4 regions of the Paenibacillus sp. DRB1-1 genome follow, and region 2 is predicted to be linked to each of the others. Evidence: riboswitches for the same ligand, from Rfam matches in the RefSeq annotation. Region 2 holds a riboswitch; each other region holds the start of a gene.
The links. Region 2 has a riboswitch for cyclic di-AMP ahead of ACQW03_RS23930 (3D domain-containing protein). Riboswitches for the same ligand answer to the same signal wherever they lie in the genome.
Positions count from the first base shown of each region.

Region 1: another riboswitch for cyclic di-AMP. It lies ahead of ACQW03_RS04775 (hypothetical protein); the one in region 2 lies ahead of ACQW03_RS23930 (3D domain-containing protein).
Region 3: another riboswitch for cyclic di-AMP. It lies ahead of ACQW03_RS11045 (3D domain-containing protein); the one in region 2 lies ahead of ACQW03_RS23930 (3D domain-containing protein).
Region 4: another riboswitch for cyclic di-AMP. It lies ahead of ACQW03_RS10635 (C40 family peptidase); the one in region 2 lies ahead of ACQW03_RS23930 (3D domain-containing protein).

Region 1 is NZ_JBODQH010000001.1:1,062,625-1,070,518, reverse strand. It holds gene ACQW03_RS04830 (DeoR/GlpR family DNA-binding transcription regulator) at 1-409, opposite strand, end outside; tRNA gene ACQW03_RS04825 (tRNA-Glu) at 654-725, shown strand; tRNA gene ACQW03_RS04820 (tRNA-Lys) at 812-887, shown strand; tRNA gene ACQW03_RS04815 (tRNA-Leu) at 903-985, shown strand; gene ACQW03_RS04810 (MarR family winged helix-turn-helix transcriptional regulator) at 1,149-1,604, shown strand; gene ACQW03_RS04805 (helix-turn-helix domain-containing protein) at 1,790-2,164, shown strand; gene ACQW03_RS04800 (helix-turn-helix domain-containing protein) at 2,257-2,640, shown strand; gene ACQW03_RS04795 (hypothetical protein) at 2,736-2,984, opposite strand; gene ACQW03_RS04790 (urease accessory protein UreF) at 3,281-4,018, opposite strand; tRNA gene ACQW03_RS04785 (tRNA-Leu) at 4,282-4,364, shown strand; gene ACQW03_RS04780 (glutathione peroxidase) at 4,511-4,996, opposite strand; cyclic di-AMP (ydaO/yuaA leader) riboswitch at 5,463-5,635, shown strand; gene ACQW03_RS04775 (hypothetical protein) at 5,751-6,146, shown strand; gene ACQW03_RS04770 (potassium-transporting ATPase subunit F) at 6,330-6,407, shown strand; gene kdpA (potassium-transporting ATPase subunit KdpA) at 6,559-7,894, shown strand, end outside.
Region 2 is NZ_JBODQH010000001.1:5,314,360-5,322,253, forward strand. It holds gene ACQW03_RS23910 (ABC transporter substrate-binding protein/permease) at 1-529, shown strand, start outside; gene ACQW03_RS23915 (amino acid ABC transporter ATP-binding protein) at 516-1,238, shown strand; gene ACQW03_RS23920 (transposase) at 1,350-1,646, shown strand; gene ACQW03_RS23925 (IS3 family transposase) at 1,655-2,536, shown strand; cyclic di-AMP (ydaO/yuaA leader) riboswitch at 2,778-2,946, shown strand; gene ACQW03_RS23930 (3D domain-containing protein) at 2,953-3,621, shown strand; gene ACQW03_RS23935 (polysaccharide deacetylase family protein) at 3,820-4,626, opposite strand; gene ACQW03_RS23940 (NADH:flavin oxidoreductase/NADH oxidase) at 4,932-5,954, shown strand; gene ACQW03_RS23945 (PspA/IM30 family protein) at 6,042-6,710, shown strand; gene ACQW03_RS23950 (DUF350 domain-containing protein) at 6,842-7,249, shown strand; gene ACQW03_RS23955 (DUF4178 domain-containing protein) at 7,274-7,780, shown strand; gene ACQW03_RS23960 (DUF4247 domain-containing protein) at 7,794-7,894, shown strand, end outside.
Region 3 is NZ_JBODQH010000001.1:2,500,958-2,508,851, forward strand. It holds gene yabG (sporulation peptidase YabG) at 191-1,087, opposite strand; gene rsmA (16S rRNA (adenine(1518)-N(6)/adenine(1519)-N(6))-dimethyltransferase RsmA) at 1,143-2,027, opposite strand; gene rnmV (ribonuclease M5) at 2,035-2,580, opposite strand; gene ACQW03_RS11045 (3D domain-containing protein) at 2,727-3,875, opposite strand; cyclic di-AMP (ydaO/yuaA leader) riboswitch at 4,147-4,429, opposite strand; gene ACQW03_RS11050 (TatD family hydrolase) at 4,631-5,401, opposite strand; gene ACQW03_RS11055 (HD domain-containing protein) at 5,444-6,727, opposite strand; gene ACQW03_RS11060 (AbrB/MazE/SpoVT family DNA-binding domain-containing protein) at 7,059-7,313, shown strand; gene rsmI (16S rRNA (cytidine(1402)-2'-O)-methyltransferase) at 7,437-7,894, opposite strand, start outside.
Region 4 is NZ_JBODQH010000001.1:2,392,122-2,400,015, forward strand. It holds gene ACQW03_RS10615 (NAD(P)H-dependent oxidoreductase) at 1-469, opposite strand, end outside; gene ACQW03_RS10620 (YwhD family protein) at 651-1,157, opposite strand; gene ACQW03_RS10625 (M1 family metallopeptidase) at 1,282-3,294, shown strand; gene ACQW03_RS10630 (hypothetical protein) at 3,306-4,133, shown strand; cyclic di-AMP (ydaO/yuaA leader) riboswitch at 4,411-4,548, shown strand; gene ACQW03_RS10635 (C40 family peptidase) at 4,554-5,054, shown strand; gene ACQW03_RS10640 (GNAT family N-acetyltransferase) at 5,358-5,864, shown strand; gene ACQW03_RS10645 (4a-hydroxytetrahydrobiopterin dehydratase) at 5,943-6,242, opposite strand; gene ACQW03_RS10650 (hypothetical protein) at 6,360-6,653, opposite strand; gene motA (flagellar motor stator protein MotA) at 6,841-7,635, shown strand; gene motB (flagellar motor protein MotB) at 7,628-7,894, shown strand, end outside.

The sequences.
Region 1 (7,894 bases), 4.3 Mb from region 2:
AGACACCGTCTTTTCCAGATAGCACGTCAGCCTGATTGATTGAATTGGTGATGACCGAACATTCCTGCACATTCAGTCTTTCTGCACACGCCTGTACGGTAGTAGAGGAATCCAATATAATACGATCCTTATCTCGTACCATGCTGGCAGCCAGTTGTCCGATCACTTGTTTCTCCTCGGATACAGTAAGTAGTCTTTCATTATAATTTCCAATTGGATCGTGATGAAGTGTAGGGAGAAGAGCGCCGCCGCGGGTGCGAATAATTTTTTGATGCTCTTCAAGTTTTACGAGGTCTCGACGGGCCGTATCTCGTGAAACATTGAAAAATTCACAAATATCATCCACCGAAATACGCTTATGAAGCTGTAAGTAATCAACGATTTTTAACATTCGTTCTTCCTGATACATAAAAAGCTCCTCTAATATATAATTATTTCGGTATCTCGTAAGTGATTATAAGTAAATTCAAGTGATATTGCAATCATTTATCGCTATTTTCAGGATTTTAGTGATTTTGGATAAGGCATTGTAAGTGAATGCGAATTTTGTACTTATAAAAACTGTTTTTTTTAAAATTTTAGAAATAAGTATTGCCATCCGTTATTCTATTTGGTATACTCTTTCTTGTCGCCAAGTTGGCGCATAATAATAAGGCCCGTTGGTCAAGGGGTTAAGACACCTCCCTTTCACGGAGGTAACAGGGGTTCGAATCCCCTACGGGTCATTGTTGTCTTTATAGACTACATGTTGCATGCTTAAGGGAAATTCCTGAGGTCTGGTCTAATGGCGGACAGCTTGGATGAACTGCATGAGCCATTAGCTCAGTTGGTAGAGCACCTGACTTTTAATCAGGGTGTCGAAGGTTCGAGTCCTTCATGGCTCACCATTTATATTTTGTTATGCGGTCGTGGTGGAATGGCAGACACGCTATCTTGAGGGGGTAGTGAGCGTACGCTCGTGGAGGTTCGAGTCCTCTCGACCGCATCAATGGAATAAACGGAAAAGTCTCTCGCGGTAGAGGCTTTTTTTATTTGTTTAGTGATGTAATAAAGTAATGATTATGATGAAATAATGATTCCATAGTATAATATAACGCCATAATGTTATAGAATGATAAGTATAAACTTATGAAGTGACGGTGAAAAATATGGACACTCAACTGTTAGGAAATATATCAGAAAATATTTTGGGCTTGTTTCCGATTGTGAAGAAGAAATTTTTCACCTACGGTCCGCTCGATTTCCCATTACACTTGTCACCTAATAACTTTCAGGTGCTAATGCTTCTGCGTGAAGTGCGTTCGTCTACGGTATCAGATTTGTCCAAACAGCTCAACGTCTCACGTCCGAACATGACTCCTCTTCTGGACAAACTGGTGGAGCATGGGTTGGCTGACCGCCAGTCGTGTGATTCGGATCGCAGAGTCGTGAATGTGGCGATTACACAGGAAGGCGATGCTTTTTGTGAACAGGTATTTCATACCTTCTCCAATAAAATTCAAGAAAGACTGGTGTATCTGCCGGAAGAAGATTTATTGCATCTGAGTGAAACTTTGAATGAATTGAAGCATATTTTACTTAAAATTGACAACATTGCTACGTGATTGGCGTAACTGGACTGGCTTAAAGACCGCCCTTTCTTCGGAAAACAGGCGGTTTTTGTTGCGTGTTGTGGTATAATGGAAACCAACATACATAATTCGGTAATTTTAGCATACGTGATCTTTGAAATGGGAACAGAGAACATGATATCGTTATTTGAGAGCCTGCTAGGGAGGAAGGAACTTCTATGCAATCTATTTACCATCGCATTGAGGAACTCATCAAGGAACGGGGAATGACGAAAAAGGCGTTCTGCCAGCAGTTAGGCATTAGTACAGGGAACTTCGGGGATTGGAAAAGAGGAAAAACGACGCCGGGCACGAATAAACTCATTGAAATTGCTTCATTTTTTGATGCCAGTCTGGATTGGATCATGCTGGGTCGGGATGTACAGGGTGAGGTGCTAAAGGAGTCGCAAGACCCTTATTTTTTTGGCGCTTCAGGGCAACTGAATTGCCAGGGGGAACCGCTTAGTGAGGCGGAAAGAAATTTTATACTTGAGTATATTGAATTTACCCGCTTTCGTAAAGAGAAAAACCAGCGCAATTCTACTATGGGGTAATGGTGCTTAGGATTTGATGAGGATTACTAATGAGTAAGGCTGAAAAATGAAAATTATTTCAGAAAAAGTTACTGTGTCGGAGGGGAAACATTTTGGGAGATCAAACTATTTATCAGCGGATTGAAGCTTTGATTAAGGATCGCGGAATGACCAAGAAGGCATTTTGTGAAAAACTTAAAATCAGTTCAGGGAATCTCGGTGATTGGAGAAGGGGTAAAACAACGCCGGGTACCACCCATTTGATTCAGATTTCGGACTTTTTTAATGTATCGCTCGATTGGTTAATGAAAGGGATTAAGCCAGGAGAAGGCGTACTTCAGGAGCAGAAGGCTGCTTATTTTTTTGGAGTGATGGGGCCACTGAATTGCCAGGCAGAAGATCTTGAGACGGAAGAACAGAATTTTATTTTAGAATATGTTGAATTTGCGAAATACCGTAAGCAAAAAAGTGAGAAGGATAAAACAAAGCCGGAATAATTTTTTGGCTAAAGATGTCTGGGTTGAAAACCCGTAAACGAACTGGAGGGGTTCGCTTTACGGGTTTATTTGGTTTCTTGGTGATATGGAATGACCTATATGTAACTGGAATGCTTGTTAGGTTTAGAGTGCGGTGCCTCCTTATAATCGTTATCGTCGATGTTCAGAATTGCAGCAACTTGTTTTCTGTACCTTTGTGCTTTGCGGGTGCCGTGAATCAGATTGGACAAGCGTGAAGGCGGAATATTGTGTGTCTCACAAAATGTTTTCTGATCCAGTCGAAGTTCGACAAGCCGTTGTTTGATGGCCCACCCGAAGGAGGTGACAGGCATTTTGTTGTTCAAGAGAAATCGCCCCTTACGGATTCTTGCGGAATAATTGGTGTGTTATAATAATCATCAGTAAACATGTTAGAATTAACCATCTAACACTATGATACACTTTTATACGTGTTTTTACAATCGCAAATGCGTCATTTTGTTGAATTAATTACTTAATTAAGTGCTAGGTGGTTCTGATAATCCGTCTAGAGTCTGCCAATGGTGTGAATTGCGATTATATGTGGACCAAAAACACTCTGCCACCTGAGGAAAGGGACAGAGTGTTTTTGGTGTTGTGACCACATTGGCGAAACGACGCATCAGGGGGATGCAGGAAGGCGTTTGAATAGACCTGAGGAGGAAAACAGTCTAGGTTCATCCGATTGGCTATTATGGCTCGTATAAAGAGGTAGAGTGATGTAGGAGCTGGACCAATGTCTGTGAAGAAGGCGACGCTGGAATGCAGTTGGCTCAGGCTCGTTAAGCTTCTTCCAGGCGGAGAGCAGCTCGCTTGTCATACGCTCCATAAGAGGGTTCTTTTCCTCATAAGGAGGATTGAGTAATTTGAAGGCATCTTCCACACAGGAGGACACCGCTGCGCTAAGATAGCCGTGAACGGTCTGTTCTACATCGTTTCCGAGGAGGAAGTTAATCCAGGTGTGAACGGTAGCGAGTGTGCCAATCGCATTGTATTGAATGAGTATGGATTCCAACTGGTCAAATTCAAGCCAAGGATAAAGAGCCTTAGCGAGCTTGAGCAGACGCTGGCCGGATAGACGAAACTCCTTCACATGCTGCCAGGAGGGACGTTGGGTATGCAGCATCTTATCAATGAGGGCGATCCGCCAACTGTCATTCTGCTGGATGGCGACATACAGACTTTTGATAGCCATGCCGTCAACGGTTGTAAATTGAGGATACAAATCATCCAGCATGTAATGTTCCAGGTCTTGTAGACTGTTCAAATGTCCGTTACGGAATAGTTTCTCCAGTCCGTTAAAACGGGTGAAGCCACCAACAGGTAGGGAAGGGTCCAACAATAATGCATAGTTCAGCAAACGGTTGCCTTTATGCAAGGTGGTTCGCCTCCTCGAAGTGAATCCTTATGTTATGTTATTTAACTCTTTACTTTGGGGAAACAAACTGTATTCGAAATATATGTAATATATATTTACATTTAAATAGCTTTTGTGTCAAATTAAATATTCTTATCGCTCATATATGTTAGTTAAAATAACATATAAAATAATTATTATGTTTTTGTTTACAAATAGTTGATGAGAGAGTATAATAAATCTGTTGCCTCATTACATTATGATTTGCGGTCGTGGTGGAATGGCAGACACGCTATCTTGAGGGGGTAGTGGGCGTACGCCCGTGGAGGTTCGAGTCCTCTCGACCGCATTATATGCAAGACTCAGTTAAAAAAGCATCCTGACACGGTTTACGTGAAGGGATGCTTTTTTTGTTAAGCATTTTTCGTTATATCCTTTAGCCACAGAAGCAACGGTAGACAATAGGTCATTTATTAACTGTGATAAAGAAGGATGTCAGTTTTGCTGCAAAAGCTGCTCTATATCTCCCGCCAGCTTATCTGGAGTGGTTTGCGGTGCATAGCGCTTAAATACGTTACCTTCTCGTGTAATTAAGAATTTAGTAAAATTCCATTTGATCGCTTTAGACCCTAATACCCCCGGAGCAGTTTGGGTCAAGTAGCGAAATAAGGGGTGCGCTTGATCGCCATTGACATCTGTCTTGGCGAACATCGGAAAGGTAACACCATAATTGATCTGGCAAAACTCGGAAATCTCCTCGCTGGAACCTGGCTCTTGTTTGGCAAATTGGTTGCTGGGGAATCCCAAAATTTCGAGCCCCTGTTCATGGTACTGGTCATATAGCTCTTGTAGCGCTTTGTATTGGGGGGTTAACCCACATTTGCTGGCAGTGTTCACGATAAGCAGAACGTTCCCTTCATATGTGGATAACGGAATTTGTTTCCCTTGCAGGGTTTGCGCATCATATTCATAAACGGTCATAGTATCTCTCCTTATTCAATATTCAGCAATTAAATTGTAAGCAATTAAAAGCGAGGTTGCAAGTTTTGAAAAGCTGTATCAAGCCTTTAGCCGCTGTAAAATCGTATTTTGTTCAAAACAGTAAATCGCACCGCAAATGGAGCGAATTAAGGTGTTTCTTCTTATAAAAGCGGGTTCAATCGGTGTTTAGCTGGTACATATAGCGTATTTTCTTCTCTTTTTACAAAAAAAGGCCAAAAACGCCCTACCCTACGCCAATATTGACATGCTTGTCATTTTTGAAAAGGGATGAAAAACAGAGATTGAAGGAGCTGTGATAAGCATAGTAGTATTGTAAGCGCTATTATTAATATCCTAGGCTCTAAAGGCCGATTTATAACCCCGCAGTTGAGCTTTACAGTCTTCCATGCGCGGGTGTATGATTCAAGACGTAATTTCAAATTAACTTGAATGAAGCAACAACGAAATGTCTATAGCGCTGAATTTTGCAGTTGCAAAAGCGGGGGAACCAATCGAGACTGTACGGCTTCGGAAGCCGTGTGTCTCATGGGGTGAATTTTCCGGTCAAGTGCCAGAAATAGGGCGACTCTCACGTCCGAATCCGACAGCTAACCTCGTAAGCGTACAGGGAGAGGCAACAAACCGCCGTGTGCAGCCATGGTTTATTTTATCATGGATATGTAAGAAGCCGGAGGAAAGCCTTTTTCCTTCGGCTTCTTTTTGTTGTCTTTTTATACCGGGAGAGGAGCTACTGATGGAAGGTCGGTTAATTATTGTCACTGCACCGAATGAAGCGGGCAGAAGTTTTGTGAAATTGCTTATTTTCAAAAAATTGGCGTTTGCAGTTCTGACGAATAGCGCCCAGGAGGAACGACAGCTCAAAAAAATGGGTGTGGAGCACATTGTCCGCATCAATACTATGCAAGCAGGAAAATGGAATTTTCCAAAAAAAGAAATTGGTAGTGTGTATTTGTTCGAGAACAGCTTGAATCTAACTTGCCGTTTCCTGCAAATATGTCGGCCGCTAACATCGGAATCGATCTATGTTATTACGCACGGCTGTAATCCACAAGGAATTTATCGGGGATTGGGAGCGGATCATGTGATCTACACATTGAACGGAGAGGTGGGTTTTCTGCTGAACGGATAAGCACTTATAACATAGTTGTTTTATGATTTTATGATCAAATAAGAATGGCGATCTGAGGACCGATACGGAGGGTATAATCATGATGGATATATACATGTTGCTCGTCATGGCTGTGAGTTATGGAGTGATACTGCTGTTTGTACGCTGGTGTGATGCGCAGACCTCTAAAGGAGGACGAAGAGGATGATCGTTATACTTGGGCTTACGGCTATTGTGTTTATGTATTTAATCTACGCACTCCTGAACCCTGAAAAGTTCTAGTCAGCTATAGGGGATAGAGCGGGCGGGAACAACAGATCTGAATATTAAGCATCATAGGTAGCGGGTTTTCGCAAACGTGTGCACACAATTGGTGCTCTGGAAGCAGGTCTGTTGTTCCAAACGCAGGAGCATTTTGAAGGAGGAATAAAGGATGGAGCTGCTTCAAATTGGAATTGTGATCGTCATATTGCTGCTCTTGGTAAAGCCAGTGGGCACTTATATGTATCATGTATTCTCGAATGAACCCAATCGGACGGATCGGATTTTTGGCGGAACAGAAAAGCTGATTTATAAGATAGTAGGATTGAAGAAGCTGGAGAGCATGCGTTGGACTACGTATGTTATGAGTTTCATTGCAACGAATGTCGTGCTTGTGGCGATCAGCTACTTGCTGTTGCGTATACAGGGAATGCTTCCCGGTAATCCTGCGGGAAACAGTAATATGGAAGCATCACTAGCTTTTAATACGGTAATCAGCTTTATGACGAATACGAATCTCCAACATTATAGCGGAGAAAGCGGGCTTACGTATCTGACACAGATGGCGTTCGTCACGATGATGATGTTCACTTCGGCTGCTTCCGGTTTTGCGGTTGCTGCGGCTTTTATGAGGGGATTGACGCGGCGCGGTGAAGGGATGGGCAATTTCTTTCAAGATTTTATTAAAGCCATTATAAGAATTTTCCTGCCGCTGGCCTTTGTGCTTACGCTGGTGCTGGTTGGATTGAAGGTACCACAGACGCTACAGCCTACGGCGGATCTTACGACACTGAGCGGAACACAGCAGCAGATTTCTATGGGACCCATTGCTTCTCTGGAGTCCATCAAGCATTTGGGGACAAACGGGGGCGGTTATGCGGGAGCTAACTCTGCGCATCCTTTTGAAAATCCAAGTCCTTGGACGAACGTGCTGGAAATTTTGGCAATGTGGGTAATGCCGGCTTCATTGCCGTATACCTTTGGATTGTTTGCCCGTAATCGTAAACAGGGCTGGATTATTTTTAGCTCCATGATGGTATTGTTTCTAATTTTTCTATCCATTACGTATGTGTCTGAAAAGACAGGTAATCCGTTAATCCAGACACTGGGTGTGGATGCTTCTCAAGGAAGCATGGAAGGGAAAGAGGTTCGTTTCGGCATTGGACAATCGGCTTTATTCACTGCGGTCACAACAGCGGCAACGACAGGTTCGGTCAATAATATGCATGATACACTAACCCCACTGGGTGGTATGGCTGCTTTGGGAGAAATGATGCTAAACGTCATTTTTGGCGGCAAGGGTGTCGGGCTGATGAATATGCTGATGTATGCGATTCTGGGTGTGTTTATATGCGGACTGATGGTCGGGAGAACTCCGGAATTTATGGGAAGGAAGATTGAAGGCAAGGAAATGAAGCTGATCGCGATTGCCATTTTGGTACATCCGTTTCTCATTCTCGCCCCAACTGCACTTGCATTTATGAGTCATTGGGGATACGATGCGGTCA
Region 2 (7,894 bases):
TGGAGTACGCATCATTGAGTGGTTAGGTACCACTTATGTAGAGATCCTGCGTGGCACACCTATGCTGGTGCAACTCATGATTATTCACTACGGGGTTGCTTTGACGCTGGGTGTCAATTTTACTCCACTCCAGTCTGGTATAATCACATTGTCTCTGAATAGCTCGGCATATCTGGCTGAAATTTTCCGTGCAGGTATCCAGGCGGTAGACCGTGGACAGATGGAGGCTGCCCGTTCATTGGGTATGGGACGGGGCAAAGCTATGCGTCATGTCATTTTGCCGCAAGCGTTTAAATCTATTTTGCCTGCTATCGGTAATGAGTTTATTACGATCATTAAAGAATCATCCATTATTTCGACCATTGGGATGGTGGATATTATGTATCAGGCCCAGGTCATTAAGAACATTACCTACGAAGGATTAAGTCCGTTCGTAATCGCAGCCGCTATTTATTTTGTAATGACATTCAGCTTGTCTAAGCTGCTGGGTTTATGGGAAAGGAAGTTGAGAGCCAGTGATCACCGTTAAACAACTGCGTAAATCGTTCGGCAAGAATGAGATTTTAAAAGGCATTGATATAGATATCGCCAAAGGTGAAGTCGTCGTCATCATCGGTCCCAGCGGTTCGGGGAAGAGTACGTTTTTGCGTTGCATGAATTTGCTAGAACAGCCTACGGACGGGGAGATTTTGTTTGAGGGCGAGCCGATTACAGCTCGTGGTCATAATATTAACGTAACCCGGGAGAAGATGGGGATGGTGTTCCAGCATTTTAATCTGTTCCCGCATAAAACAGTGTTGCAGAACCTGACGCTTGCACCAACGCAGGTTAGAAGACAGTCAGGGAAGGAAGCGGAAAAAATTGCGCTAGAACTCCTGCGTACCGTAGGGCTTGAGGATAAGAAGAATACCTTTCCGAACCAGCTATCCGGAGGTCAGAAGCAACGTATTGCGATTGCGCGTGCTTTGGCCATGCAGCCGCACGTAATGCTGTTCGATGAGCCGACTTCTGCATTGGACCCTGAAATGGTTGGAGAGGTTCTGGATGTAATGAAGAAGCTCGCCGAAGGCGGCATGACCATGGTAATCGTGACGCATGAAATGGGCTTTGCCCGTGAGGTAGGCGATCGAATCATCTTTATGGATAACGGTAAAATTGTAGAGCAAGGTACACCAGAGCAGGTATTTGGTACTCCAAGCCATGATCGCACCCGTGATTTTCTTGCCAAAGTATTGTAAGAAAGTGCTGATATGAGCTATAAAAAAGCCCTCCGTTTGTGATATGATCCCCTCATAGTAGACAGAAAAGAGCAAGCCGACTAATCTGTCTATTATGGAGGGGATTTTTCTATGGGAGTAATAAGAAAAACTTACGATGTGAGCTTCAAGAAAAAGACAGTGGATCTGTACCTCAACAAGGGAATCGGATATAAAAACGTGGCACGAGAAATGGAGATTGACGCTTCGCTGGTTCGCCGATGGGTGAGACACTTCAAAGCCGAGGGAATGAAAGGTCTAGAGGAAAAACGAGGCAAAGCAAAAGGGCCTGGCATCGGCAGACCTCGAACACGCCCCGAAGATCCGGAGGTCAAGCTGAAACGCCTTGAAGCAGAAAATGAAATGCTAAAAAAGCTCTTGCAGATGTGAAAGGAGGAATGGAGGCTGTACCCAAGAGTAAAAAGTTTGCGGTGATCCAAGAATTGCTTAGTAAGGGACATAGCATCGTACTACTATGTGAACTGGCCGGAGTATCCAAAAGCGGCTTTTATAAATGGATAAAGCGAAAGATGTTCGTTTCACAAAAACAGCGGGAAGATGAAACCATGAAGCTAAAAATCATGGCTTGTTACGAGAAATTGAAAGGAATATACGGCTACCGCAGGGTGAAGGTTTGGTTGAATCGAATCTATGGCATACATATAAATCATAAGCGTGTACGGAGACTTATGGGTGAACTAGGAATCAAGGCGATCATTCGTAGGAAGAGACCTTACTACGGCAAGAAAGAAGCCTATGTCATTTCTGGCAATCATCTAAACCGGGAATTTAAGGCCGACCAGTTGAATCAAAAGTGGGTAACAGACATCACTTACCTCATATTCAATGGACAGAGGCTCTACCTTTCCGCGATTCAGGATCTTTTTAACAACGAAATTGTTGCCTACCAGATCAGCCGCAGAAACGATTTGAGCCTGGTGTTGGATACAGTGAAAAAGGCAAGGAAGCGACAGGATGCGCGAGGTGTTCTACTGCATAGCGACCAAGGATTTCAATATACCTCTCGCCAATATACCAACCTGCTCAAGCGATACGGAATACAGGCCAGCATGTCCCGAAAAGGGAACTGCTGGGACAATGCATGTATAGAAAACTTCTTCAGTCATTTTAAAACCGAGTGTTTCTATCTCCACGCCTTCCATTCAGCTCAACAGGTGGAGCATGCTGTTCAAAAGTATATCCATTTCTACAACCATGAACGCTTTCAAGAGAAACTAAACAACCTGACTCCTTATGAATACAGGACTCAGGCTGCTTAATTATTGCTTTTTGATAGCTGTCTACTTGACAGGGTTCACTTCATTGACGGAGGGCTTTTTCTTTTTTTGTCACCATTTCCCCATATTTTCGTAACAAATATCGATTTCTTGGTGACAAAATTGTAACGAGTATAGTATGATGTTCAAGGTTCCCAACATTTTCATGCGGATAAGGTTACAAAATTGTGATATTATGCAGTAAGCCAAAACTTACCGGGACAGCATGCGGTTATGACAAACGCTGAATGCTGGGCCCAAACTATGGGAAGTGCGGGGGACGTAACAACGGCATTCTTTCCGATACGTCATAAGACGATATGGAATATGCCTAGGGGTGAATTGCACAAGCATAGGGCTTCTTCTGAGTCCGAATCCGACAGCTAACTTCGCAGGCATAACAGAGGAGGTACATATCTTTGAAACATCTAAAACATATTGGAAAAACCATGAAATTTGCGGTGCTTGCCGCAGCCATTGCAGGTCTGGCACAGACAGCTGGAGTAGCGGATGCTGCTTCGCTTCATACTGCCAAAGATGGTGATACCTTCTTTTTGCTTGCTCAACGTTATGGAGTATCAGTGGACGAGCTGACGAAGGCGAACCCAAACATTGCCTCCAACAATATATATGCAGGTCTGCAAATTAAGGTACCTGGTGAAAAAAGTGTGAAGGCAGCTTCGGATTCGAAGCCGCAGCTTATTACGGAGAAAGCACCAGTGAATGAGGGGCCAACGATTCAAGCGTGGGGCAAAACATTTAACTATAGCAAAATAGTTGACGTTAAGGCTTCTGCGTATTCTGCCGCAGCCGATGAGAATGGTAAATGGGGAGCAGTGGACTACTACGGCAATCCGCTTAAACTAGGTACAATTGCGGTAGACCCGAACGTCATTCCGATGGGCACGAAAGTGCTGGTTACAGGCTATTCCCACCCAGGTTTGCCGGATCATTCTTTTGTAGCTGTCGCTCGCGATCAGGGCAGCGCCATTACAGGAAAACGGATTGATATCTTTATTCCTGGCAACAAATCATTTGTGAACGACTTTGGATTTCAAAATGTGAAGCTATACGTTATTGATAAATAGCATTGTACGTATATACGGTTTAATTAAACATAATATATACTATGTAAACTTAATGCCTGTATCCTACCATATATAACTAGGTCGGACTCTTATCAGGTCCTATCCGTAAAAAAGGCTGTCTTGACGAGCAGAAAACTTCTGCTGGTAAGACAGCCTTTTTACGTTGCTTTAGCTTGTAGCTCAATCCTAAACATATGGTTATTTCCGTTCCGATGTGTGGAGTAGCCGAGGGACTGTCACAAATTTGTAGCCCTTAGCTTTTAGAGAGTGAATTAGACCCGGCAGAGCTTGGACAGTGCCTTGCAAGTTGGAGCTTTGACCTCCACCTGCGTGCATTAAAATAATAGAGCCAGGCCCGGTAGCTGGGATCACATTGCGCTGAATTTGTGTTTTACTTAGTCCCTTCCAGTCGAGAGAGTCTACATTCCAATTGACAATCATGTAGCCATGACGACGTGCCCATTGGATTTGAGGCTCCGTGATTTCACCGTAGGGTGGACGAATCAACTTGGGGCGAATACCTGCGCTGGCTTGTAAAATACGTTCTGTTTTTGTAATCTGGTTGCGAAAGCGTTCTGGTGTGGCCTTCCTAAAATCCGGATGAGTATAGGAATGGTTTCCTATAGCATGGCCTTCACGGATAATACGGCGTATGATCCCCGGATGCTTTTCCGCACGGTGACCGACGATAAAAAAGGTGGCTTTGATGCCATTGGCGTGTAATACGTCCAAAACCTGCGGCGTATACCTAGAATCGGGCACATCATCAAAGGTTAAGGCAATTTGGCGGGTGTGTGGGCCGCACATTTTAAAAATGTCCGCATGTTTTTTTCGCAGCATTGCTAATGTAGGAGTTGCTCGATCTGTGCTCTGTTGTACAGAAGAAGCAACAGCTGCTTCCTTGGGATGGGGCGTTCCGATGTTGGGAGGCGCATCCGCGTGAACGGGTAAACTTGAAAATGCTAGTAACAGTGCCAAGCATGGCAACACTCCCCTGTACGGCATATGTATCCCCCCTTTCCGTGCAGTGGTACCTAGTGGTGCTCTCGACTATTATGTACCTGTCCTATTAAAAATATGCTGGTTACCAAGTTCGGCTCATCAACGACTGGAAAGAAGTCCACGATGAAACGATTATCAATGAAGATGATGGAGCTAAACGTACATATTCTCTTAAACATGACCGGAAACAGGAGCATTTTCGCAAGTTTTAGCCTTACAACGAATTCGGTATACCGTGACAGCTGGTGTATAATGGGGATGCAATTCATAATTATACAGACATGGAATTGAAGGAAGGATGGATAAAAGTGACCGACTTGTTTACTCCTTATCAATTAAAGGGGCTTTCTTTAAAAAATCGGATTGTTATGCCCCCGATGTGCCAATACAGCGTGGAGGCCAAGGACGGAAATCCAACGGATTGGCATCATGTCCATTATGTGAGCCGGGCAGTAGGAGGCACTGGACTTATTATTGTGGAAATGACAGCGGTCCATCCAGATGGACGTATTACAGATCGTGATTTGGGTATTTGGAGTGACGAACATATTCCTGCATATCGTAAGATTGTAGAGGAAGTCCACAAGTATGGTGCCAAAATTGGCATTCAACTAGGCCACGCTGGACGCAAGGCTGAAGATGCTGAGCAACCTGTGGGTCCGTCCTCGATTCCTTTTAGCGAACGCTTTAAAGAGCCCCACGCCTTAAAGACGGCTGAAGTCAGGGAACTGGTTCAGGCATACAAAGAAGGCGCGCGCCGCGCGGTGGAAGCAGGTTTTGACACGGTCGAGATACATGGCGCTCACGGCTATCTGATCCATCAATTTCATTCCCCTTTAACAAATGCCAGAGAAGATGAATATGGGCAGGATTTGTCACTGTTCGGTGTTGAGGTCATACATGCTGTTAAAGAGGTTCTTCCTGCTGATATGCCTGTGCTTATGCGGATATCCGCCAAAGAATACGTCGAAGATGGATATAATGTGGAATACATAACAGGCGTAGGGGAACGATATCGTGATGCGGGTGTGGACATTTTCCATATCTCTTCTGGTGGTGAGGGTCCGATTGGTTCTGGTGGAGGCCCGTCTGCGCGTGCCGGCTATCAGGTGGATTTGGCTCATACCATCCGTGAAAAGCTGAATGTACCTGTCATTGCGGTTGGCTTACTGGATGATTATGAGGACGCCCGCCGGGTTGTTCAGCAGAAAGAAGCTGATCTGGTAGCAATAGGCCGTGCCATGCTGCGTGATCCCTATTGGGCGCTGCATGCATCGCGGGAGCTAAAAGTACAGGCCGATATCCCAGAGCCTTACTTGCGCGGCTTTTAGATATTTTTGAAACCCTCTTTGCAAAGCTTGCGTAAACATGTGTACAGAGCTTAAAATTTAAGCATTCAACTCTAGGAGGAACTTCACATGTCTATTTTCAAACGATTAAGAGATCTTACGATGTCCAACATTAATGCCATTATCGACAAGGCAGAAGATCCAATTAAAATGACGGATCAATACATTCGTGATATGCAAGAGGACCTGGAAGATGCAGAGAAAGCGGTAGCCGCTCAAATTGCTATTGAAAAGAGATTCAAACAGCAATACGAAGAACAGGCTGCTTTGGTAAAAAAACGCGAAGAACAGGCACATACCGCTGCAAAAGCACAAAATGTAGATCTGGCTCGTCGCGCGCTGGAAGAAAAGAAATCTGCTGAACAAAAAATGAATGAGTTCAAAGCTGGTTACGAACAGAACAAAGCTGCAGCCGATAATCTGCGTGGCAAGCTGGATGAAATGCGTAGACAGCTGACAGAAATGAAAAACAAGCGCGAGACACTGGTTGCCCGTTATAATGCAGCTAAAGCGCAAACTGAAATTAACAAAGCTATGAACGGTTTTAGCTCTGATACGGCAACTGCCGGATTAAAGCGTATGGAAGAAAAAATGCTGCAAGCAGAAGCACGTGCCGAAGCGAGCAACGAAATGTCTTCTAAGGAAAAATCGTTGGATGAGGAGTTCAAAGAGCTGGATAAGAAAAGCGCCGTGGACGATGAGCTTGCCGCTTTGTTGAAGCAATACGAAAATAAATAAGAACATTTTAGCAGTGCCGCCAAGTGTGATTGCTCAGGAAGCGAAGGAGAAACGTTTTCTCCTTCGCTTTTCCCTGCCTGGAGGCGTAAAACATTATATGAAGGTCAAGAAGATGTGGAGGATGGTATGAAATGCATTTTTTAGAAACGATGAAAGCAATGCTTGTATGGACTGGTGCGGGGGCTATTTTGATCTTCGCATTAATGTATGTCGACTCTTTATTTACGAAGTATAAGGATTTTGCCGAAGTGAAGGCTGGAAATATGGCCGTAACGGTACGAATGATTATGAAGTTAGTTGCTCAAGGCTATATCTTGTCAGGCTCTATCGCTACAGCTAATAATTTGCTCGAAGCGCTTGTGTATTCTGTGATCGCCTTTGTCATCCTGCTTGTTTTGGAAGTTATTGTACGTCTGCTGTTGCGGTACTGGGCTCAGTTTGATCTGGATAAAGGTACACAGGAAGGTAAAATTGGTTTCGGTCTGTTTTCAGGAGCGCTGCATCTGGTTGGCGCCTTGATCATTACAGCATGCTTCTAGGCTAAGAAAGGCAGGAATATAACCATGGGTGTGTGGAAACGAATTTCAAATCTATTTGCTAAGCCGGAGCCGCCGAAAGCAGAGAAAAGCATGCTTCACTTAAATCCAGGTGATATCTGTGAAGTGTCGCTTGTCACCTATGAAGTGGTAGGTCGTGTACATAATCGTGCCCGGAATGCCGTTGTTTTGACGCTTCAGGATGGTAATCAAGTCAGTTATCTTCATATTGAGGAACGGGAAACACTGCAATTCGGACTATATCAGGCCATCGACGGCAGACTTGACAACCCCGAGGAAGTGCCGACCATTTTAGAGCTGGATGATACAACGTATCATTTGGAGGAACAGTATTCTGGGCATGTTACCGTCATGGGCCGTGCTCCTTTCCGACAGGGTGGAGAGCAGCATGTGTGGCAGTACCAGTCTGATGATTACCATCTGTTGCGGGTAGAGTGGCAGGACGGTCGCTTTATGCTTTATGAAGGAGAAGAAGTGATTACCGGAGACGTCAAGGTTATTCGGGCAAGCTAGGAGAGGGTTACACATGAGCAAACGCACCTGGCAGTATGCATTAAAGGTCATTGTGGCGCTGAGCTTGTTCGTATCCGTGTTAAGCGGCTGCGGCGCGCCAAGTGTAAAAGATAC
Region 3 (7,894 bases), 2.8 Mb from region 2:
CACCTCTTTCCTTGTCCATTATAACGAATTTTAGAGGGATTGTCAAATCAAGCTAAATATTATAGCAACACGAAAAATAAGTTGTCAATTTAATTTTTTGCGAACAGGAATAATTTATATAAAAAATGACAAAAAGCCTCTGAAAGCAGAGGCTTTTTGTTCAGATTAATCCTATTGGCACATTTGAATCCTAGATTGCGGAAGGCGTTACTTTAAGCGTAGACAAATTTTCAAGCTTCGGCAGGCCGATGCGATAGCTTCCCCTAGTTTCAATTCCACCCACTCCGCGACTGCCGCTGATTGTCTGGTGAAACAGGTCCCCCATGTTGACCGTATCACGGATCGAAGTAAAGGCCGCCTTGGCAGCCACGTAAACGGGGTCCAGCGCGTGAATCAGGATACGCCCTGGTGAGCTGGCGAAGTTCGCCCCCGCACGTAGCAGCGCCTCAAAATGGGACTGGCACGCCCCTGCTACAATCGTCAGCGAATCCAGATGACGTTCATATTGTCTTGCTACCTGAATCGCCGCCACAAAATTTTGCGAATTTTTATAACTTTTCAAGCTGTACAAATCGTAAGGCTGTGGCTGCTTCAGCACACCGTCATGTCCGGTAATGACTACGATATCTGGACGGATACGGGGAAGCAGTCGGTACAACGTGTCCGCCATTGCCGATTCGTGAACGTGATGTCCCTCTGCAGGAACACGGAGCTGTTCATATAAACTGAGACATTTTTTCAAATAGCCGGGATCTCCATCCAGATGAAGAACCTTTCCCGGCATTTCAAAATACGTTGACTCGACCGGATCACTCCAGTCCCCAACCAGAGCTGCCTGACTACGAGCAGCTTGCTGCTGACGTGCCCGTTGCAACAGATTAAGAGACTCACCAGCCTTAATGTGGGCCTGCTGAGTCTTACCACTAATCTGGTCTGCAGGCACTCTGACCAGATCGTTCACCGGGGAATCGGCCAGCAGCCGAAATTCTATTCCCTTAATGATCGCTTTATCCCGCTGGATGTCCTCAACACGAAACGTGACATCTCCGCCGTACGATTTCCGAACGACCAAGTCTCCTAAACTCATCACACTGTATCACCCCTCCTATATCGTATGGGTGAATGCACAGTTTGGTTCCAGCTTAGGATATACCTGCCTCCAACAGCACAGCGCTGAGACGCGCAAATTCCTCAATACTTAGCGTTTCTCCTCGACGCGAGGGTTCAATACCAGCTCGTTGCAACAACGGCTCCAGCGTGTCCCTGTTCTCTTTGGTGAAGAAACGGCTTTTTAAGTTATTGGAAATGGTTTTACGACGCTGGGCAAAAGCAGCATGAACCACTTCAAAGAAATGCTTCTCATCCACCACTTCCACTGGAGGGGCTTCCCGTACACGCAATCGGATGACTGCAGACTCCACATTCGGCTGGGGAATAAATACTGTATTCGGCACAATACAGACTAATTCAGGTTCGCTGTAATATTGCACTGCAATGCTCAGACTGCCGTAATCCTTCGTCCCAGGAGACGCAGCCATGCGCTCAGCCACTTCTTTTTGGATCATAACAACGATATTCTCCAAAGGGAGCTTGTCCTCCAGCAGCCTCATCAGAATCGGTGTAGTAACGTAGTACGGTAGATTAGCCACAACACTTACTTTGCTCACGTCTGCAAAATCGGCTGCGAACACCTCGCGCAAATCCAGCTTCAGCACGTCTCCATGACGTACCTTCACATGCTCGTAAGGGGCCAACACTTCTTCGAGAATTGGCAGCAGCCGCTGGTCAATCTCGACAGCGGTAACTGCCTTGGCCGATTGGGCCAGCTTCTCGGTCAAAGCACCAATCCCAGGACCGATTTCAAGTGCGCCCTTTGTCTCATCCAATCCGGCAGCATTTACAATCTTATTGAGAATATTCTGATCAATCAGGAAATTTTGTCCCAAACTCTTTTTGAACGAAAAACCGTGCCGTTGAATAATGTCCTTCGTACGCCGCGGTGTTGCTATATCTTGAATCCCTGTCATATAGATATCACAATCCTTCACTTTCAATTTGTGCCAGCGCCCCGGCAAATTCCTCGCGGCTGATCTGAAATACAGAGAGCCGTTTATGTAGCTGCTTTCCGTTACAATAACCAATACCCAGCACATTCCCTAAGGCCATACGGCGTGCAGCAGCATTGGGATGGGTGATGAGTCCAGCATCAATCAGGTCCGCCCACTCAATCAGCGGGTCGGCGCCTTCCACTGTCGTATGGACCCGTGCAAGAGCGTGTCTGATCGCTTCCGGTGAGGCATTCTCCACGCCAATATCTCCTTTGCGCGTCGCTTCTGCCTCGGGTATAAAGGCCTGCTTGCAGCCAGGCACCTTGGAAGCGATAATCTTACGGATGCGCTCCCCTGCATGATCAGGATCGGTTAAAATGATGACCCCCCGCCGCTCCTGCGCCAATGCAATTTTACGCAGCGTCATTTTATTAATGGCTGAGCCGCCAGTTTCTATCGTATCCGCTTCAACAGCGCGGCGAATGGCCACCGTATCATCCCGGCCCTCTACCACGATCACTTCCTTGATCATTTGCGTTTCCCTCCACTGCTACAAAGCAAGCTATATTTATCTTTCCCTGCTTTTGAAAACAAAATAAGAAGAGGATATCCTCTTCTTAGCATGGCATAACTATGTTGTTAATACTATCGCATTGCCCTCAACATACACAACCTGTTTTAGTTGATTTCAGGCTTTACGGGTCCGATAACATATACGGTTTTACCGTGCTTACGACCAAATTGGTTGGCTCGGCTTAAACTCTCATAATACACATCGATTTTGTGACCTTTAATCGCGCCACCGGTATCCTCCGCACGGCGGAAGCCCACCCCTTCGATATAGACCCACCAGCCGATTGGGATTACACTCGGATCGACAGCGATGGTGCGTCCTTCCGTGACACGTGCGCCGGATGCAGTACGTGTACCGATCCCTGGCTCCTGTGAGGAATACGCCGTCATGGAGACATTTTGTAAAACTTTGCTATATTTAAAATTTACGCCTGCTTTACGGACAGCACTGCCCGAACTAACCATTGTTGCCTTAACCGCATCATTGGGACCGACGGAAGCAGCAAGAACGACCGGTTTTTTCTTCGTTCCTACAGCAATGACCTTATCCACACGATTCTGTGCAACTTCCTTGTTTACCAGCTGTTTGGATACCAACTTTCCATCATGGTATACCTTTTGAACGTGCTGGACTACCACACCCGATTTGCCGCTTTGAATGACCCGATTATCGCCTTTATAAAGACTCGGATCGGCCGTTTTGATGACCTGATAAGGCACCTGTTTTTTCTGTTCGACCTGCTGTTTCTTCACACGGACGATTTTTATGTCCATGTTAGACGAAACAGAGGCATCCAACGCAGGATAAACTTTATCCGTTGAGGATAATTTATAGCCCGAGGTACGAATGGCACCTTCTACTGTATTTTCTGTTGTGTACAGCTTTTTCGTCTCATTGCCTGAAGATACTTTAACTTGATTGGCACGTTTAATGACTACGCGATCCCCATCCTGTACTGCTCCATTTAGCGGCATGGAAACTGTATCATGCGGCTGAAGTGAAATGGAATGCTCGCTCAGCAAATCTTGAAGCTTGGATTCCCGGGTTTCTACCGCAGATGCCTTGCCATCGATGACAAAAAAGACTTGTTTTTTAGATTGCGTGTACATCAGAATTGAAATCATAATCGTTAGCGCGATTAGAAAAATAGCAACCAAGGCAGCCTGGCGCACATTCTCTTGCTTCCAACGCAATACGTAAGACATGCTGGATGAGCGTGACTCATGGGTCTCCTCTTTTTGGAAAATGCCCATTTCCTCCGTCCTCCTTACATAGCCCGCCGTCTGGAGTAAGACATAGTTGAGATTTGACGTGACTATAACAGATTTTCTACAAGACAAGCCCAAACTGCGACTGTCCTGCACCATGTACCCGTCTTCGCGGCATGCTGTCCTCCCCTGTTTAACCACAGTATGATGACAGATTTTCTTTTATTCACAACAAAAAAAGCCAGAGAAAGAGACTAGAGAGCTCTTTCGTGGCTTCCGGCATGTGTGAATATGCGGGAAAACTCATGCACGAGATGGCTTCTCTCTTGTTACGCTTACGGGGTTAGCTGTCGGGTTCGGACGTAGAGAGTCGCCCTAGCTTGGGTCAACCGCTCATGGCGGTCGCCTTCACATTCACCCCGAAGACCCAGAAAGAAATCGAAATACGGCTCCTCCACCTATTCAATCCCATCCTGGAAAAGAATTTCGGTCGAGCCGGCTGGCGGAAGAGACGTTCCCTTCTTGCACATACGCCGGACGTACTGTAAGCCATATCGGTTCCCCCGTTCCCTGTAAAAGGGACTCAGCGAGACTGGTTCATGAAATGACTTGTTGATGTTTACATTCAAACAACAATTCACTGAAAAGATGATATCTTGTTTCTATGCATGTTGTAAAGCAGGTTTCAAGTACATTTTTTAAAATATTCGGTTAAAATATTGTAATATTCTCGAGTTTCCTGCAACAAATTCATGATTAGCTTCGTCTATCTCTTTATTTTGATCGATTTCTTCACTTTTTCATTGAATGTCAAATCGTTCCAAGGCATTTTGGGTCGTTATTGACACTAATTCCTCCACTGTAATTCCCTTGATTTGGGCTGCGGCCTCTGCTACCAGTCTCACATGTGCGGACTCATTTCGCTTCCCGCGGAACGGATGCGGCGTCAGGTAGGGAGCGTCCGTTTCAATGAGTAGACGATCCAGCGGCACCTGTGCGAGCACCTCTTTTGGCTGCTTGGCATTTTTGAACGTTATTGGACCACCGAAGGAAAGGTGAAATCCCATATCCAGCACCATTTTGGCAGTCTCCCAGCTACCCGAAAAGGAGTGCATGACTCCGCCAATCTCACTCGCTTTTTCCTCGCGCAAAATCCTAACAATATCTTCATGCGCATCCCGGTTATGGATAACAATGGGCATTTTGAGCTCACGAGCCAGACCAATTTGATTTCGAAACACCCGATGCTGAACATCCTTCGGTGAAGTATCCCAATAATAATCCAGACCGATCTCACCGATGGCTACAACCTTCTTATGACTGCATAACGATGCAATCCATTCTAGATCGCCCTCCTGCATTGTAATAGCATCCTGCGGATGCCATCCAACTGCCGCATAAATAAAATCATACGTCTCGGCCAATTTCATGGTGGATGGAATCGTCTCACGATTAAATCCGATATTGATCATCCGTGTTACTCCTGATTCGACAGCACGTGCTATAACTTCTTCACGATCTTCGTCAAATTGTGGCGCATCCAAGTGAGTATGAGTGTCGAATAAATCCAAGGTTTACATCTCCTTTTTTTACTTACATTTCTATATAGTTGTCTATTCTTTGACAAAATAATTCCTTATTTCGGCAGGAAGCCTGTCTTTTACCGCGTTCAATTTATTCTGGGGAAAATACATATGATATTTTCCTCGGTGAATACCACTTATTGAGCGCACAATTTCCGAAACTTCGGATATTTCACTCACCTCGCCCTGACGTCCAAGCAGTAAAATCTGGTTGTCCGTCGAGCCACCCTGCCGAAACACATCATAAGGAAGATCTGTCGGAAAATCAATTTCAAAATCATATTCAGGGTGCAAACCAGCCTCTTTCAAAGCTTCTCTAATACTGTCAATGGTATCTGTATCCATATTTTCAATCTCTACATATTTATACAATCTACGGTCCATAAAACGGCTGCTCAAATCGCTTAAAATATCGTCCTTTTCTCGTTTCCACTGGCTAAATACGGTCTGGATTAATGACTCGTCGAGCATCAGATATTGCTCTACTGTAAGCTCTCCTTTCAACAGATCCGGTAGCGGGTCCAGCAGAAAACCAAACTCATATCCGTTTTTAAACAATTCCTTTGCTCGCTTGAAAATTTTACGTAAAAGGATTTCCGAGCTGCGTGTTACAGGATGAAAATAAATTTGCCAATACATCTGATAGCGTGACATTAAATAATCTTCTACTGCATGCATGCCTGATTCCTTTACAACAATTCTACCATTATGAGGACGCAGCAGTCGTAAAATACGATCCAAATCAATCGTGCCGTAGTTGACACCTGTCGAATGAGCATCCCGCAACAAATAATCCATACGGTCAGCATCTAGCGGACTGGTTACCAAGTTGACAACAATCGGCTTATCATACGTTTTGGCTATAACCGCAGCCACCTTTTTTGGAAGCTTGTCGTCGACTTGCCGTAGCACAGCGTTGATCTTTGTGTCTCCCAGTACAATGCGGCATGTCCAATCCTCATGGTTCATATGAAAGGCTTCCTCAATTGAATGAGAAAATGGGCCATGCCCCACATCATGCAATAGAGCTGCACACAGCGCAACCAGCCTTTCCTCCTTCGGCCAATCTAGGAAATCTCCACGTTCAAATTGAGAAATAATACGTCTCGTAATCTCATATACGCCCAATGAATGTGAAAAACGGCTATGCTCCGCTCCATGAAACGTAAGATACGATGTGCCTAACTGCCGTATGCGCCGTAAACGTTGGAACTCCGGCGTGTTGATCAACCGCCATATCACAGTATCCTGAACATGGATGTAATTATGTACCGGGTCTTTAAAAACTTTTTCTTCACTGAGTGGCTGGTGCAAGATATCAGCTCCTTTAATATTCGGAATAATGGATTAAAATACAATAAAATCCTAAATGATTCCCCTCATTCGACATTCTTTGTCGCAATATGTCGAATTATAGTTTTTTGACATTTCCAAATCGACAAACTGAATAAATCATCAATAAGATAAGGCAATACACATGAGTAAAGCTCTTTAATCTAAATACTTTTGCATAATCAGACTGTTACTACATTTTTAAGGTTGACTGTTTTGGGAATCGTTGGTATAGTAAATATCAGAAAAGAGAAAATTTTGTCGAATCATGACACTTATATTATTTTAAACGGCGAGAGGAGCCTGATTTATTATGATGAAATCCACTGGTATTGTAAGAAAAGTTGACGAGCTCGGACGTGTTGTTATTCCAATCGAATTGCGCCGTACCCTGGGAATCGGAGAGAAAGACGCTTTGGAAATTTATGTTGATGGCGAACGCATCATGCTTAAAAAATACGAGCCTGCTTGTATCTTCTGCGGCAATGCTGAGAACGTAATTTACTTCAAAGGGAAAATTGTTTGCCAAGATTGCATTTCTGAAATCCCAACACCTGTGACAAACTGAGAATTTTAGTATATAATAGACTTATCAGATATTGTTAATTCTAACCTTTTCATATATACTCCTTGTTGCCTTCCACGGTTTGAACCCAACCGTTGGAAGGCCCTTTTTTGTTCAGACAGATATTCATAAGAGTGCGTTGTAAACATCTCTCTTGGAGATTGAACGATCTGTGGCTGTACGCTTCATTGCATCCTTGCGTGTAAGTCCCTCTGCCTCGTAATGTGCGACATGGGACTCCAAAGATAAGGACTGCCACCACGCCTGACGTTCCTTTTCCTCTTCCTCTTCGTCTTTTCCTTCAACCACCAGGCAATATTCACCAATCGGCGGATTCTCCTCTAGTTTAGCAAGACATTGCTCCACGGTTCCTCGCACCCATTCCTCATGCAGCTTGGTCAGCTCACGCGCAAGCACCACTTTGCGTGAACCTAATGTTTCCTTCAACACCATCAATGTCTTCACAATGCGATGAGGCGATTCATAAAAAATAATTGTGCCGTGAGATACCTGAAAAGATAGCAACAGCTTCTCTAGGTCCTTTTTCTCCCGTGGTGGAAAGCCAGCGAAGGTGAACCTTTCTG
Region 4 (7,894 bases), 2.9 Mb from region 2:
ACTCTTTTTCTGTACCATAAAACGCAAAGAACGAACGGTAATTTGCATTGCAATATAGGAAGGTTGTTTCAAAAGGAGATAATAGCTGCTCAAGTGTATAGCGATATCTTCCTTCTTCACTATAATCTTCTTTTTTACTTCCGGCAGATACTGCTAAAGCAACCTTACGATTCTTTAATTTGTCACCTCCATTTGAACCATGAGCCCAGCCATAAGCAAAAACATCGTCAAGCCATTTTTTTAGGAGAGGCGGACTGTTAAACCAATAAACAGGAAACTGTAAAATAAGATTGCTATGTGATTCAATGAAGTGCTGCTCTTTTTCCACATCAATGTTCCCGTCAGGGTAAACCTTATGCAATTCGTGGATAGTATACTTTTCTGGATATTTTTTGAGCTCTTCTACCCATCGCCTATTTATGACAGATGCCTCGATGCTTGGATGTGTAACGATAACAAGAGTTTTCAAAGAATTGTCCTCCTTAAGTATTATTTATTTTTGAGTATAAAGTGAGCGCTACAAATATGTAAGTATGCACTTTCAGGACAACTACTTACTAAAAGGTTAGTGTCAAACTCAGATAAATAAAAAAAGCAGCCCACAGATGTGGCTGCTTTTTTACAATATTATTGCTGCGTTAACGCTGGGCCTATCCTTCCAGCGCCTGCTTCAATTCCTCAGGCGAAGCGTCCCACCATTCCTCGTTATGCGAAATTAGCAGGCTTTTAAGCGCTGCTCTATCTTCGCTACCGAGATCATCCAGCATGAAACGACGCTTGAGCGCGTAATCCATACGGTTGACGTGATCGGCGAGGATTTTCCAGCCGCGTTTGGCTTCGTCGTCAATCAGCATCTCGCAGGCAGTGGCACCGCCGTACATGCGTCCTTCGGGCGTACGATCCACGGCTACCCATACGAGCCATACCTGGCGTCCGTTCGGTACATCCTCTTTATTCGTAGAGAACTTGATACCACGTTCTACTTTACTTTTGGCATGCATGGCACCGATATCAATTTTTGCCTCTCCTCGGTCAATAATGACCGGGGACATGCTGTTCAGGTCGATTGAGCCTGCGCCGAAACCCTTATGTTTACTCTTGCCACTGACAATGTTCAGTGCAATCTGTTTTTTGCCGTCCGGCTGATTTTCACTCATGCGTCACTAGACCTCCATTTTCCGTCTTCACACTCATTCTACACTATAAATATTTTAACTAATAATCTCCTGAAAGCAAACATATACATGCTGTAGATGCTTGTCAACGGGAGGTATCCATTGTATGACCCCAGCACGCACTAAAATCGTTTTATTGTCTACACTAGCCCTCGGTCTCCTCGCAGGGACGTTATGGTTTGCCTGGCAGCCCCAATCGCAATCCGACCCGCAGTCCATAGGCCAACCACTATACGGCTCCCTGTCTGAGTCTGCGCTTGTCCCAAATATGGGCAAGCCTCTAGGGGCAAACATCCTGCCTGACCTGCCCAAGAACCCTCCACAGCCCGCTACAGAAATCCTCAGCAAACGGGTGGTAGAGTACCACATTGATGTGTCTCTGGAAAAAGGACAGGTTTTGCGAGGCACTGAGACCCTGACCTGGAAGCACCCGGGCAAGAAAACCGTGAATGATCTGTATCTTCATCTATACCCGAATGCCTTCTCTTCCATGGAGACCACCTTTATGAAGGAATCCGGTGGAAAGCTGCGTGGAGACACCATGCCCAAAGACGGCTTTGGCTCTATGACGCTGACTGAACTAAAAACAGAAGACGGTTTATCTCTCATGCACCGCATCCAATATGTGCAGCCAGATGACGGTAACGCAGGCGACCGTTCGCTCATGAAGGTGCGTCTACCCAAGCCGGTACGAGGTGGCGAAGAAATCACTTTATATATGAAGTTTGAGGTAAAACTGCCCGCCATCTTCGCTCGTATGGGTGCGACAGATGATTTTGTAATGGCAGGACAGTGGTTCCCGAAGCTCAGCGTCTACGAGACTGCAGGGCAGCGTGGACGCGCCGAAGAGGGCTGGAACCTCCACCAGTATCATGGTAACTCCGAGTTTTATGCCGATTTTGGAATTTACAGCGTACGGATTCGGGTGCCTGAAACTCATATCGTAGCAGCGACCGGATTTCCCACCCGTGGTGCCGTCAGACAGAACGGCCAAAAAATATATCAATTTTATGCCGATGATGTACACGATTTTGCCTGGTCCGCTTCACCCAACTTTGTAACCGTAGAAGAACCCTTTTCTTCTGCTGAAGTCCCTGGTGTCAAAATCAAGCTCTACCTTGACCCGTCGCACAAGGAGCTCAAAGGGCGCTATATGAGCGCCGCGAAGGCCGCCCTTTCGTACTACAGCAAATGGTACGGGCCTTATCCATATTCCACCCTATCCATCGTCGTTCCACCCAAATCAGGCAATGGAGCCGGCGGTATGGAGTATCCGACACTCATCACAGCCGCTGCTGCGGGTAATCTGAATCCTGGCTATAGTCTGGAACGAACATTAGTTCATGAGATTGGACATCAATATTTCTACGGAATGGTAGCCAATAACGAATTTGAGGAGCCGTGGCTGGATGAAGGCTTCACCTCCTATGCAGAGGAGCGGCTTATGGAGCAAGAATATGGGCTTAGCCCCAACTTGCCATTACAATCGGGACAGGTAGCCTCCCCACAGCCGCTCAACCGCGAGTCATGGAAGTACGGCTCGGCTACTGAGTACGCGCAAAATGCCTACTCTCGAGGCAAGCTGGTACTACGGGGCATTGAACGTCAGGTGGGTATGAAAAAAATGGATCGGATTATGCGGACCTACGTCCAGACGTACCGATTTAAGCATCCGTCCTCCCAGGATTTTCAACGTATCGTGGAGAGAGTCACCGGACGCTCATGGAGCCACTATTTTGAACAGTATGTATATGACGGCCAGATGGCGGACTTTTCGGTGGATCATATCACGAACCACAAGCTGGAGAATGGATATGAAGCCGTCGTGACGGTCAGCAAAAAAGGGGCGGATTATCCCAAGATCCCTGTCCAATTTACCTTCAAGGATGGTACTACGATATTCAAGGCTTGGGACGGCGCGGGCAAAAGCACAACTTTTCGGATCAAAAGTACTTCTCCCGTTTCCTATGTAACCCTTGATCCTTTATATACCATTGCACTGGAGAACAAGCATATTAACAATAGCCTAAAGGCCGAATTGGACGAAAAGCAACAAACCCGTTGGAATGTAAGTGTAACCAAGCTGTTAGAAACACTGCTTGGAAGTCTGTCATGGTGAGGTGTCTATAGATGCGGACTGTTATAAAAGAGGGCTGGGCGCTGGTGCGCATACGATTCTATATCGTTATCATTTTATTTCTATATCGACTACTGTGGGGGGTGTTTCTCTATCGGTTGGTGCAGTCTGCCGTTATCCCGCTACTGCTCCGTTATCCTGATCAGGGTCAAAACGAGCTGGGACAGACCTTGTTTTGGATGGAGAGCCAGATTGCTCTGATGGACAGCCGGGAAGTACATGTGTATTTGTGGATACTACTAGGGGCGACTGTACTACGTATACTGATCACTCCCTTCATTAGAGCCGGAATATATCAAAGCCTGCATACCGATGCTACTGAACCGCAAAGCCTGTCCTTTTTCAAGGGTATGAAGCGCCATGGCATGTCGTCGCTGTTGTATTACACCATCGAGTTGGGACTGCTGCTGCTTCCCTCCTTTTGGGTAGTACCGAGACTCTACCCTATTGTAGCAGGAACGCTTCAATCTCCCTCTTACCTGCTGCATTTGTTGCCCTATGCCATGGGGTGGATGGCTTACGGATGGTTCATTCGGCAGTGCATCCTGTATATGCAACTGGGGACTGTCGGTGGTCACGCCATACTATCGTCCCTGCTCGCCTTCTTTCGCCAGCTCCTCCCAGCTGTCGGTGTATCCCTTTTGCTCGGTGCTTGTGTGCTGCTGGTCTTCGGTCTATTTGGCACCGTGGCGATGATTTGGACTGGCATGCTGGCGCTCATTCTCCAGCAATCGTATCATTTTGTTACTAGTCTGGTCAGGCTGTGGCATATCAGTTCGCAGTACAGACTATGGCATACCGATATCTCCAGTAGAAGTTAAGCCCTGCCTTTATGTTTTTTACTTCATTTCCGTCTGTCGAAAAATCTCGATTCATATCCGCGCAAACGACACATAACTGAATACTGTTAACAAGATCTGTTCCTTGGACATTAGGAGCAGATTTTTTTTTGTAACTTTTTGCAATGAAACATTTGCCAAAGCCAGCCGTCTTTGTTACAATAATCGCAGTGAACTGATAGTAACAACTTTGTAATCTTTATTGTAACCTTTATCTCAAAAATAACGTTATTGTGAATACTGCTCTCCAAGGTGCACATCTTAAGTTAAGCCTAATTCCTGGCACCTAGGAAGCGGGGGAACCAGTTTGGGTGAATTGATCTCGCAACAGAGTGGTCATAGGGGAACCTTCTACCGAATCCTTAAGCTAACCTCGCAGGCATTGGAAGGGGTATATTTTTTTTGAAGAAGAAGCTAACGATCGCAGCTATGGGTCTTGCCATTGCCTTTACATCTTTTACATTCGGTGGCGGCAGTGCATATGCAGACTCCAAGATGGACCAGGTCATTCAAGATGCCAAAGGAACGAGCTACAGAAGCGGAGGCACTACACTCGAGGGATTCGATTGCTCCGGCTTCACAATGTATGTATTCAACAAACTGGGAATTAAACTTCCGCATCAATCTGGATCACAATTCAAAATGGGATCTTCTGTATCCCGCGATGAAATGAGACCTGGAGACCTGGTGTTCTTCAACACCACAGGAAGAGGCATTTCCCATGTAGGTATCTTCGTAGGTGAAGGGAAATTTGCCCACTCCTCGACTTCACGTGGTGTAGTAGTTAGCTCACTGAACGAAAATTATTACGCTAACCGCTATGTCGGTGCAAAAAGAATTATGAGCACAGACGCTTACCATTCTGTAGCTTCAGAAATTCCTGATGACGACAACGTAGAATAACTAACGCACAGCAAGCTAACCCTAGCCGCAATTTGATTCTGGCCGGAATCGAATTGCGGTTTTTTATGTCCACAACATCAGCAATTATTATCATTACTGACGAACTGAAGCCTCAAAAGGTTTCAATTTTAGCGAACATCGTCGGTTTTACCGTCAGCGCTGGGGGAGCATATGAGCAGTAAATCCTTCTTATTGAATGTATACCCGACTTGAGTATGAAATAAACACGCTTGCCATTCCCCTGCAACTTGTCTACAATCTGTTGTTAATGATTGAAGTACTTGTAAAAGGAGGATGGAACACATGCCGGCCTCAATATCTAACTATCGGATCGTACCGATGGACGAGCATCAAGCGGCTGCAATCTGTGAGTGGCGCTATGATCCACCTTATAATATATACGGATGGCTCCCCTGGGAACAAATGAAGGCGCTTGAAGTCGAATTTGGAAGTCCCACGCTTCGCCAAGAGCAATATGTTGCTGTACTGGATGAAGAGAATAAGCTGACGGGATTTGCCCAATATTTCCCTATGATCGGTGTGACCCGGCTAGGTCTTGGAATGCATCCTGAAAGATGCGGACATGGCAAAGGCGCTGATTTTGTCCGTGCCATTGCAGAGGAAGCCCAACGACGCAACCCGAAGAATGAAATTGATCTAGAGGTACTTACTTGGAATCATCGCGCTATCCGGGCTTACAAGGCGGCTGGATTTGAGCTTACAGATACCTATGAACGCCAGACTCCCGATGGCAAAAAACCGTTTTATTGTATGGTATATCGTCCCGAGCACCAAACCCAGGTTCTATGATAAAAGCGCCTTCGGCATACAACCGCGATGTTGTATAGCGAAGGCGCTTTTATCATCATACGACCGATCATTACAAGCTCAATGACTGCTGCGCATTTTTTCAAAAGCTTCATTATATTGTTGGGCTTCCTTAATATCCACGGCCATAATACCGCCGTCGTCCCAAGAGGTCAAACGCAGAGTCACGGTCTTGTAATCAATCGTAATAAATGGATGATGATTGAATGCTTCAGATATAGCGGCAACTTCATCCACGAATGCAATCCCTTTCATAAAACTGGAAAAATTATATTTCCGAACGATCCAACGTCCTTCCTCCAGTTCCCAGCCCTCCAGTTTCTCCAGATGTGCTTCAATCTCTTCTTGTGTAAAAGGCATGTTACGAACTCCTCCCCGTTTATACGGAAGCCTTTCGACCGCTTAAATACGGCCAAAACTACGATATATTGGTGTACATATTACCACGGCCCCGTTGATAAATCCATAAGACGGACCTCAAATCAAAGGTACTGACGTCAGCTCCTCGTCTCCAATGAGTACATAGATACGATGGTGCTCCGGCTCATAGATCACAACGCCACTGCCTACAGTGATTATGGGCTCTGTACCCAGTGCATAGAATAAGTCTTCTGCCAAAGCTTCATTGACTTCCTGGCGTCCCGCCGGGTCCAGCCTGTCCCAATCTTCTACTTCCATCTCGAAAAATTCGTAGCTGTCTGGGATGCGTCCCACAGCCTCTGTCAAATCGTTCAAAATTTGTTCATACTCACGCCCATGCTTTACTCCCATGCCATTTCCTCCAATGGTTCCGCCATTCAATACATAATCACCTTATTATACCGGAAATTCGCACTTAACAAAAAAGAGAGTTTTGTCGATAAATACTATAATCCGTCTTGTAATGACGCGCTTGGGGCAAGGACGACCCCGGCGGCATGAAAGGATTCAAAATCTATTCTCATGGATGAGGTGTATCATGCAAATTTCAACCATTATCGGACTTGTGCTCGGGATTATGTCACTGGTCGTCGGGATGATCTTAAAAGGCGCTCCGGTCGTCAATCTGGTCAATAATCCCGCTGCTTACATGATTATTTTCGTCGGAACGGCAGCGAGTATATTTATGGCCTTCCCGATGGCAGAAATCAAACGGATTCCGAAGCTGTTCAAGGTTATTTTCACCGAACAAAAACTGTTAGACCGCAAAGAACTCATCGGTACGTTTACCGAGTGGGCATCCATTACCCGTCGTGAAGGTCTGCTCGCCTTGGAATCTAAGGTAGAGGAAATCGACGATCCCTTTATGCGTGGCGGCATGCGAATGATTATTGACGGAAATGATCAGGAATTCGTACGGGACGTTCTGATGGAGGATATCAATGCTACCGAAGATCGACATCGCTCTGGCGCGCTGATCTTCTCTCAAGCTGGTATGTACGCTCCAACGCTCGGGGTACTCGGTGCGGTTGTAGGTCTGATCGCCGCTCTGGCCGACCTTAGTGACATGGAAAAGCTCTCTCATGCCATTGCAGCAGCCTTCATTGCGACGTTGCTCGGTATTTTTACAGGTTATGTCCTGTGGCATCCGATGTCCAACAAGCTCAAACGGTTATCCAAAAAAGAAGTAGAGCTTAAATTAATGATGGTCGAAGGTCTGCTTTCCATTCAATCGGGGATATCTACGATTGCCATCAGTCAGAAACTGACGATCTTCCTGACTCCGACCGAACGGGCTACGATGACCCAGAAGGATGGCGATTCCAGTGAGTAAAAAGAGACATGAACCGCATGAAGAGCATGCTGACGAAAGCTGGCTGTTGCCATATTCCGACTTAATGACCCTTCTGTTGGCTCTTTTCATTGTCTTATTCGGTATGAGCTCGCTCGACGCCAAAAAATTTGAAACTATGGCTCAATCCATGAGTGCAGCTTTTAATGGCGGCACTGGCGTGCTGGATCACTCGGCCGCGAATCCGTCGTCACAATCCATGGATATGGGCAAAAATAAAGAACAAGTATCACAACCCTTA